3 regions of the Oceaniradius stylonematis genome follow, and region 3 is predicted to be linked to each of the others. Evidence: predicted binding sites of a transcription regulator. Region 3 holds the regulator's gene; each other region holds the start of a gene.
The links. Region 3 encodes LexA, which represses DNA repair genes until DNA is damaged. Its sites were predicted from a motif close to TGTTCNNNNTGTGTTCNG; they were not measured.

Region 1 (3,276 bases), 930 kb from region 3:
TCACACAGGCGCGCATCGCCGCAAGGCTCGCCTTGCGGATGTCGGACGCATCGATGCTGTCGGCGCAGACGCTTGCCACGCTGACCGCACGCGCATCGGCCATGATCGCGTCGAACAGAATGTCGCGGCGCCGTGCCGTCAGCGCCTTGGAATCGGCAAGGCCCGCAATTTCCACCGATGGATCGAGCACGATGGCGGCCGCGACGACAGGGCCTGCCAACGGGCCGCGCCCGGCTTCGTCAACGCCGGCGACAGCGTTATGGCCCTTTTTGTAAAGGGCCTCTTCGAACGCAAAGTCCGGGCCCCGCGGCCCGGAGTCGAAAAGAAGCGGCGAACCGGATGCATGCGACGTCATGGCAGAGCCATCACACGCAACCCGATTCGCCGCAAGGTTCGCTTGCTTGGCACGCCGTCGGCAGTTCGGCGCGGCAGGCGGCAGGGGAAGCCGCCCAAGTGAAGCGAACCGTGGCATCGGCTGCGAAAAACGGCGGGGACGGGCCGTGTGGGCTGCCGATGCCAATCGTGTCCGGGGTTTACAAAAGCGCCAATTGCTCCCCGTTTGGCGCGGGCTTGACGAACAGGTCGGTGCGCAGCGCCGTGCCGCGTCCCGAGAGCCCCAACCGTTTGCAGGCGATTTCCATGCGGCGCGCGATCTGCCACGCATAGGGGCCCGTGCCGCGCATGCGCTTGTTCCAGTCGGCGTCATAATCCTTGCCGCCGCGCATCGAGCGGATCAGGCTCATCACATGCCGGTAGCGCTCGGGATAATGGCGCAGCAGCCATTCCTTGAAGACCGGTGCGACCTCGAGCGGCAGGCGCAGCAGGACATAGCCGGCCTGGGTCGCGCCAAGCGAAGCCGCCGCATCGAGAATGCGCTCCATCTCGTGATCGTTCAGCCCCGGAATGATCGGCGCGACCATGACCGAGGTTGGAATGCCGGCATCGGCCAGCGCCCGGATCGCTTCGAGCCGCTTTGTCGGGGTCGAGGCCCTGGGCTCCATCGTCCGGGCCAGCATCCGGTCCATCGTGGTCACCGACAGCGCCACCTTGGCCAGCCCTTTTGAGGCCATGCGCGAGAGGATGTCGATGTCGCGCGTCACCAGCGCCGACTTGGTCACGATGCCGACCGGGTGATTGTAGCGTTCGAGCACTTCCAGGATCGAGCGCATCACCATCCAGTCCCGCTCGATCGGCTGGTAGGGATCGGTGTTGGTGCCGATCGCGATGCATCGGGCCTCATAGCCCTTGCGGGTGATTTCCTTTTCCAGAAGCTTTGCCGCATCGGGTTTGACGAACAGCTTGGACTCAAAGTCGACGCCCGCCGACAGTCCCGCATAGGCATGTGTCGGGCGCGCGAAACAATAAACGCATCCGTGCTCGCAGCCGCGATAGGGGTTGATCGACCGGTCGAACGAAATGTCCGGCGACTGGTTGCGCGTGATCACCGTGCGCGCCTGCTCGACCTGCACCTCGGTCTTGAACGGCGGCAGATCCTCAAGGCTCTGCCAGCCATCATCCTCCTCGGTGCGGCTGAGCGCCTCGAAACGCCCGGCGGGATTGATCGCGCTCGCCCGGCCGCGGACGCGGCGCTTGTCGCGACGCATGCCGGATGCCTCGATATGCTGATTGGCGGCCACCGCGCCGTCCAGTGCGCTGAGATGGCCTGCAATCTGATCTGCTTCGGCAATCGCCTTCATGCCGCGCTCCCGTGCGAATCTGTCCATGGTTCAATGATTATTTTCCTATCGTGATCGGCAGAACAATACAAGAACAAACTGACGATTTTGCGTCGCGCCGGAACATCGGTTAGGCGTGCGGGATGCTCTCCGTCCTGGTTCCCACGCACAATGACGAAGACCGGCTGGCGCACATGTTGCCGGATCTGGTGCGCCATGCGGTCAGTGGCGCCGTCAGCGACGTGCTGGTGCTTGACCACGATTCGTCGGACGAAACCGCGCGTGTCGGCGAGATCGCTGGCTGCACGATCATCGATGCATCGAAGGCCGATGTGTCGGCCATGCTCGACACTGCTCGCGGGCTCTGGATCCTGGTCCTGCCGCCCGGCGCGCGGCTGGTCGGCGATTGGCTCGCCGCGGTGGAAACGCACATCAATGCGCCGACGGGTGCGGCTGGTGCGGCCCGGTTTCGCATGGCGCGCGATCCCGGCCAATCGTTCTGGGCGCGTCTGTTCGCGCGACGGGGCCTGACCGGGCCGTTCGCGCGCGGGTTTCTGATCTCCAAGGCGCAGGCGCAGGCTTTGAGCCGCCCCGGCATGACGCTCGACGCGTTGCCGCGCGGCGTCGCGGTGCGGACCCTCAGGGCCGGACTGTTGCCGCCGGCCTCACGCTGACTTGCCGCCGCCGCGTTTGAGATGCTCGTCCAGACGCGGCATGATCTCCACGAAATTGCAGGGCATGTGGCGGTAGTCGAGCTGCCATTTCAGGATGCCGTCCCAGGCGTCCTTGCAGGCGCCCGGCGAGCCGGGAAGAACGAAGACGAATGTCGTGCCGATCAGCCCGGCCGTCGCGCGGGACTGGACGGTCGACGTTCCGATCTTGTCGAACGAGATGCGGTGGAAGACATGGGAAAAACCGTCCATGTGCTTGTCGAACATCGGCTCGAGCGCATCGGGCGTCACATCGCGTCCGGTAAAGCCCGTGCCGCCGGTGGTGATGACGATGTCGATGCCCTCATCGTCCGCCCAGTCGCGCACCTGCGCCGATATCCGCGCCATCTCGTCCGGCACGATCGCGTAGCCGGCAACCGTGTGCCCGGCGGCCTCGATCCGGTCCTTGAGGGCTTGCCCGGAGCGGTCCTGGTCTTCCTTGCGCGTGTCCGAGACGGTCATCACCGCAATCGCCAGCGCGATGAACGGTCGGGTTTCATCAAGCCTCGACATGGGCGTCTCCCTGTTCTGCCCGGTTCCTGACAGGTGTGTCCGCGTTCAGGATCGTCGCCCTGATCCACCAGTCCGGTCGCGCCCCGGCCATGGTTTCGGCCGCGTCCACGGCCTGCTTGCGCGTTGTGAACAGGCCGAAACAGGTCGCGCCAGAACCCGACATGCGGGCCATCAGCGCACCGCTGGACCGCAGCGCGCCAAGCACATCGTCGATGGCCGGCACCAGCTGTCGGGCCGGCGAAGCCAGATCGTTGCGCGTCCCGGCCGACAGCCAGTCGGCGAGGGCGCCGATATCGGCGAAGCCGCCATCCGGCATTGCCGGGACCGGCGTATTGTCCCGGTCTTGCAGCGCGGCGAAGGCGGACGGCGTGGCGACT
Region 2 (3,276 bases), 420 kb from region 3:
TCGAGCGCAACGCCATGTTCCTGATCCTGTCGATCGTCGTCCTTGTCGCTTCGCTCAACATCATCTCCAGCCTGATCATGCTGGTGAAGGAAAAGGGCAGGGGCATCGCCATCCTGCGCACCATGGGTGCCAGCCAGTCGTCGATCCTGCGCATCTTCATCATGGCCGGCACGGGCGTCGGCGTCGTCGGCACCGCCGCGGGCGTTCTGCTCGGCGTGATGGTATGCTGGAACATTCAGGGCATTCAGCGCTTCATGAACTGGGTGTCCGGCGCCGAGGTCTGGGACCCGACGATCCGCTTCCTCAGTGAGATACCGGCCCGCATGAACCCCGGCGAGACGCTGGCCGTCGTTCTGCTGTCGCTGGCCTTGTCGTTCCTTGCCGCGATCATCCCGGCCCGCCGGGCCGCCAAGCTCGATCCCGTCGAAGCGCTGAGGTACGAGTGATGACGGCGCCGGTGCTGAAACTCGAGGCTGTCGAGCGCGCCTATGAGGAAGCCGGCCATACGCTCGACGTACTGCGCGGCGCCGACCTTTCGCTGAAGCCCGGCGAAATGGTCGCGCTGGTCGCCCCGTCCGGCGCCGGCAAATCGACGCTGCTGCACACCGCCGGCCTGCTGGAGCGGCCCGATGGCGGCGAAGTGTACCTGTCCGGCCAGCCCTGCGGCTCGCTCAGCGACCGCGAGCGCACCGCCCGCCGCCGCAACGACATCGGCTATGTCTACCAGTTCCATCATTTGCTGCCGGAATTCTCGGCGCTCGAGAACGTCATGATCCCGCAAATGATTCGCGGCCTTGCCCGCCGCGAGGCGGAGACGCGGGCGCGCGAACTGCTCGACTATATGCGCATCGGCCCGCGCGCCGCCCACCGGCCCGCCGAGCTGTCGGGCGGCGAGCAGCAGCGCGTCGCCATCGCCCGCGCCGTCGCCAATGCGCCGCTGGTGCTTCTGGCCGACGAGCCGACGGGCAATCTCGATCCCGAGACGTCGTCCTACGTGTTCGAGGCACTCGAAGCCTTGGTGCGCCAGTCCGGGCTGGCGGCGCTGTTCGCCACGCACAACCATACGCTGGCCCGCCGGATGGACCGGATCGTCACCATGGACGAAGGCCGGCTGGTGCCCTTCGCCGCCGCCTGAGCGTCCCGGCACCCTTCACGCTTTGATAACCATCGGACTGCCCCGTGCAGTGGCCACCATTATGGACCCTTTACAAGCGAGCAGAAAGAGAACATGATAAGAACATAAAGGGAATAGGAGTGAATAATGCCGGAACTTGCACGCGATTTTGCCGCCTTCTTTTCGATCGCTTCCTTCGTGGCGACACTCGCCCTGATGATTGGATATCTGTGAGCCGAGCGGCCTGAACATCGGGGATTTCGCCGCACGTCTCTGGACTCTCGCCGGCCCGCAAATGACGATGGATCGTCCGCTTGGCAAAGGCGCGCGATTCCGCGCGGAAGCGGCAGGGAGAAGACGGTTTGGCACCTCAGGACCCAGCGGGCGGCGCATCGCTCATCGAGCCCGGTTTCGTTCATCTGCGCGTCCACTCGGCCTATTCGCTGCTTGAGGGCGCGCTCAAGCTGCCGCGTGTCATCGATTGGGCAAGAGACAATGGCGCCCCGGCCATTGCCGTCACCGACACCGCCAACCTGTTCGGCGCGCTTGAATTCGCGCAGAAGGCTTCGGCAGCCGGCGTCCAGCCCATCATCGGGTGCCAGTTGCCGATCCGGTTCGATGGCGAGGGCGACGATGAGCGCGGGCAGGGACGGGGCGGCAAGGGCATGACGACCGACGCGGCGATCGTGCTGCTGGCGGCCAACGAGACCGGCTACCGCAACCTCGTCGAACTGGTCAGCCGCGCCTATCTCGACGAAGACGATCTCGATTGCGTGCGCATCCATGATGGCTGGCTGGCTCAACGCGCCGAAGGCATCATCTGCCTGACCGGCGGGCCGTCGGGGCCCGTCGGCAGCGCCCTTGCCGACGGGCACCGCAAACTGGCCGAACAGCGTCTCGTCACTTTGAGGACCTTGTTCGGCGACCGGCTTTATGTCGAACTGCAGCGGCACGGATCGTGGGACCGTGCCCTTGAGGCACGGACGGTCGAACTGGCCTACCGCCATCATCTGCCGCTGGTCGCCACCAACGAGGCGTTCTTTCTGAACCGCGCGGACTTCGAGGCCCATGACGCGCTGATCGCCATCGCCGATGGCGCGCTCTTGTCGATGGACGACAGACGCCGATTGGCGCCCGACCATTGGCTCAAGCCGGCGGCTGACATGATCCGGCTGTTTTCGGACCTGCCCGAGGCGACCGCCAACACGGTCGAGATCGCGCGGCGCTGTTCCTGGTTCCCGCGCAAGATCGATCCGATCCTGCCGCGCTTTGCCGCCGTGCCCGACGGCGCGACCGCCGCCGAGGCGGAAAAGGCCGAGGCGGACGAATTGCGCCGGCAGGCGATCGAGGGCCTGAACGCGCGCCTCGAACATCAGGGGATGGCCGATGGCTATACCCGCGAAGACTATGACAAGCGGCTCGATCACGAACTGTCGATCATCGAGGGGATGAAGTTCCCCGGCTACTTCCTGATCGTTGCCGACTTCATCAAATGGGCCAAGGCCAGGGACATTCCCGTCGGTCCGGGCCGCGGCTCGGGCGCGGGTTCGCTCGTTGCATGGGCGCTGACCATCACCGACATCGACCCGTTGCGTTTTTCGCTCCTGTTCGAGCGCTTCCTCAATCCCGATCGCGTGTCGATGCCGGACTTCGACATCGACTTCTGCCAAGAACGGCGTGACGAGGTGATCCGCTACGTCCAGGACAAGTATGGCCGCGATCAGGTCGCCCAGATCATCACGTTCGGAACGCTGCAGGCGCGCGCCGTGCTACGTGACGTGGGTCGCGTGCTGGAGATGCCCTATGGCCAGGTGGACCGGCTGTGCAAGCTCGTGCCCAACAATCCGGCCAATCCGACGACGCTCGCCAAGGCCATAGAGGGCGAAGCCAAGTTCGCCGAAGAGCGCGAGCGCGAACCGATCGTCGGCCAGTTGCTCGACATGTCGCTCAAGCTCGAAGGGCTTTACCGGCACGCCTCGACCCATGCGGCGGGCATCGTCATCGGCGACCGGCCACTGTCGCAACTCGTTCCGCTCTACCGCGATCCGCGCTCGGACATGCCGGTCACCCAGTTCAATATGAAATGGGTCGAGGATGCGGGACTGGTCAAGTTCGACTTTCTCGGTCTGAAGACGCTGACGGTGCTCGAGACGGCGGTGAAG
Region 3 (3,276 bases):
CGCGGTTACCGACACCCGGTCGCCGGCAAGGCCCGCCTCGTCCAGCGCGGCGCGGATCAGGCTTTCGCGCTCATCGAAAGCGAACAGGCCTTTCTTGCCGGCATGGGTGCCGATGGCGACCGTCACGCGGTCGAACAGCGCGAGACCGGCCCGCAGCACGGACAGGTGCCCGTTGGTCAACGGGTCGAAGGAGCCCGCATAGATGGCCGAACGTTTGCTCATCGGGTGCGTGTAGGAAAAAAGCGGCGCGCCTGCAAAGCCTTTTCGGCGGGCAGCAAGCCTTCATGATCGGCGACGACGGCGCGCGTCAGCCGGTTTCGCAGGTCACCGCATAGGCGCCCTGTCCGACGATCCGCAAAATTCCGGCTTCCGCGCCGGCCTTGTCCTCGAACGCGCGCTCGAGACGCAGCGTGATCAGGATCTCCTCGACATTGGGATCGGTGAAATCCGCCCAAAGGCGCTCGGAACTCGTATAGCCCTGCCCGAACAGGATCGTTTCGGCATCCTCGCCCTCCGGCGGATTGGTCGCATAGACCGTGCCGTCCGCTTCGATAACCGCATTGACCACAGCCAGCACCGGCACACGTCCAAGCGTCAGCAGAACGGACGTTCCGGGATCGTCGACACCGGTGCAGGCGACGCTTGCCGTCGCCGACGCCGCGCCGGTCAGCCCCAGCGTGGCAAGCGCGGTTGCGCATAACAATCGCCCCGGACCGGCCATCATCCACTCCCTCGAACCGTGAAAACGCATCGCCGTGTGCAACCTATCACATCGCCCGCGCGTTTTCACCGGCACAAACACAGTCATTGTGCCTGTTGGGAGAACCGTCATGATCACGATCTACGCCATCGCCACCGCCGTCACCGTGCTGACCGGCGCCACCGCCCTGTCGTTCGGCCTGATGGTGCGCCCGCGCGACTGACATCGCCGCTGCGCCGCCGGCGTTCGACACGACTGCACGCAGCATTGCAGGCGTTAACCGGATTTTATCCCTTGCGGAACACAAATGGAACAGTTAACGTCTGTTCGACATTTGTTTTCGTTTGTTTCCGGATTCGCCATGCTGACACGCAAACAACTCGACCTCCTGATGTTCATCAATGAACGGCTCAAGGAGACCGGCGTCCCGCCATCCTTCGACGAAATGAAGGAGGCGCTGGATTTGGCGTCGAAGTCCGGCATCCACCGGCTGATCACCGCGCTCGAGGAGCGCGGCTTCATCCGCCGCCTGCCCAACCGGGCGCGGGCGCTGGAAGTGATCAAGCTGCCCGAGGCGATGCAGCCGATCAACCAGGTGCGCCAGCGCTTTTCGCCGAGCGTGGTCGAGGGCGGCCTTGGCCGGCCCGCCGCCCCGTCCGTTCCCGCCGCTCCGCCGCGCGAGGCGCCCGATGGCGCCAATGACGATTTCAGCGTTCCGGTGATGGGCAAGATCGCCGCCGGTGTTCCGATTTCCGCGATCGAGAACCAGACGCGGTCGCTGGTCGTGCCGCCCGACATGATGGGCAAGGGCGAACACTACGCGCTCGATGTCGAGGGCGATTCGATGATCCATGCCGGCATTCTCGATGGCGACACGGTGGTGATCAAACGCACCGACACGGCCAATCCCGGCGAGATCGTCGTCGCTCTGGTCGATGACGAGGAAGCCACCCTCAAACGTTTCCGCCGCAAGGGCGCCTCGATTGCGCTGGAAGCGGCCAACCCAGCCTATGAGACCCGCATTTTCGGGCCCGACCGGGTGCGGATACAGGGGCGGCTGGTCGGTCTCGTCCGGCGCTACTGAGGGTCAGGCGCTAAAGCGGATCAGGAACCGGTCCGATCTGGCGGGTGGTTGGGCGATGTGGCTATTGTCGGCACGCAGCGTGCCGGGCCAGCGCGTTTAATTCCTTTCGGCGAGGTTGCGGGCCGCCCGGCTCCATCGACGGTGATCGTGCCAGGGCCGCAAGGATGCGCCGATCGCATGACGTGCCGTCAGTTTCGGTTCGCCTGAAGCATCGGTTCGGACTGCGATTTCCGCGCTGCCTTGCAGGGCAAGCGTCTGCGCCGTCAGCACCAGCGTGCCGTCGTTGCAGTGCGCAGTTGATGGCGCATAGGCCAGCACGATCAGATCGAATCGCCGGCACAGTTCACCTCCGCTCAACGGTCCGTCCGCCGGTTCCGTGAGGATCGCGATATCGACCGAAGCGCCAGATGCGTGGCGCACATTTGCCATGCAAACCGTCCCGTTGCAGCGCATCGCGCTTTCCCGTCCAGTGCCGTCAGGAGCCTCGGTGAATGGATCATCGACGGAGACGGGCCTGGTCACCGTCCGCGCCGCATAGGCCATCTGCCATTGTTCGAGGATGAACCCGTTCGGCCGCGCACGGTTGACGCGCAGCGTGCCATCGTCGCCGATCATCGCCATCTGCCTGCCGTCCTCGGAGATGACAGCGATCGGCAGTTCGCCCTGCCGGGCAAGCACGATCGCGACGCATGCGGGCAGGATCGCCGCCCAGCGCAGCCAAGTGCGGAACAGGCACAGCCAGGCCAGCGCCACCGTCGCCGCCAGCATGGTGCCCGCGGACATGGCGCCGACCATCCCGTCGGGAGACCGTTCGGCGACCCATTGCGCGATGGACAGGATCCAGCCGGCGCTCGCTGCCATCGCCGCATAGATCGGCCCGTCGATGCCGAACGGGATGGCGAGCGTTGCCAATATCGCCAGCGGCATGGTCAGGAACGAGACGATCGGCATCGCGGCCAGATTGGTCACCAGGCCGAGGACAGCCACGCGCTGGAAATGATAGGCCGCATAAAGCCCGCTGGCGGCGCCTGCGACGATCGAAGTGGCCGCAAGGGCTGCCACGAACCGCCAAGCGTTGGCCGCGGCCGCCGCGGTCCCGCTTTGGATTGGCGTATCGCCGCGCTGCCGTGCCCGTGCAATCCGGGCGCGGTTCCAGCCGTCATAAAGCGCTATCAGCGCCAGCGTCGCGGCAAACGACATGTGAAAGCTCGGCCCGACGACGCTGGCCGGCGCGACGGCGATGACGATGATCGCGGCGATGGCGAGGTTGCGCTTGCTGATCGCCGTCCTGTCGAGCATCAGCGCGCCGAGCATCACCGCCAGCATGACGAATGAGCGTTGCGTGGCAACGCCCGCGCCGGCCAGAAACAGATAGACGAAGATCGCCGCAAAGGCCGCGCTCGCCGCATATTTCTTCACCGCATGGGCCGAAGCCACCGGGCCCGACAGGGCAAGAATCGCGCGGAGCGTCATCATCACCGTGCCGGCGACC

Region 1: the regulator LexA is predicted to act here: its motif matches at 1,756-1,773, upstream of ACOQOU_RS13835 (PA0069 family radical SAM protein).
Region 2: the regulator LexA is predicted to act here: its motif matches at 1,223-1,240, upstream of dnaE (DNA polymerase III subunit alpha).

What each region holds. Positions count from the first base shown of each region.
Region 1 covers NZ_OZ244994.1:2,806,017-2,809,292, forward strand. Annotated here, with positions in the region: gene ACOQOU_RS13830 (ribonuclease HII) at 1-355, opposite strand, end outside; gene ACOQOU_RS13835 (PA0069 family radical SAM protein) at 534-1,697, opposite strand; gene ACOQOU_RS13840 (glycosyl transferase family 2) at 1,820-2,350, shown strand; gene moaB (molybdenum cofactor biosynthesis protein B) at 2,342-2,899, opposite strand; gene ACOQOU_RS13850 (4-(cytidine 5'-diphospho)-2-C-methyl-D-erythritol kinase) at 2,886-3,276, opposite strand, start outside.
Region 2 covers NZ_OZ244994.1:3,316,077-3,319,352, forward strand. Annotated here, with positions in the region: gene ACOQOU_RS16355 (lipoprotein-releasing ABC transporter permease subunit) at 1-446, shown strand, start outside; gene ACOQOU_RS16360 (ABC transporter ATP-binding protein) at 446-1,135, shown strand; gene dnaE (DNA polymerase III subunit alpha) at 1,477-3,276, shown strand, end outside.
Region 3 covers NZ_OZ244994.1:133,607-136,882, reverse strand. Annotated here, with positions in the region: gene coaD (pantetheine-phosphate adenylyltransferase) at 1-222, opposite strand, end outside; gene ACOQOU_RS00740 (hypothetical protein) at 308-724, opposite strand; gene lexA (transcriptional repressor LexA) at 1,062-1,784, shown strand; gene ACOQOU_RS00730 (ComEC/Rec2 family competence protein) at 1,881-3,276, opposite strand, start outside.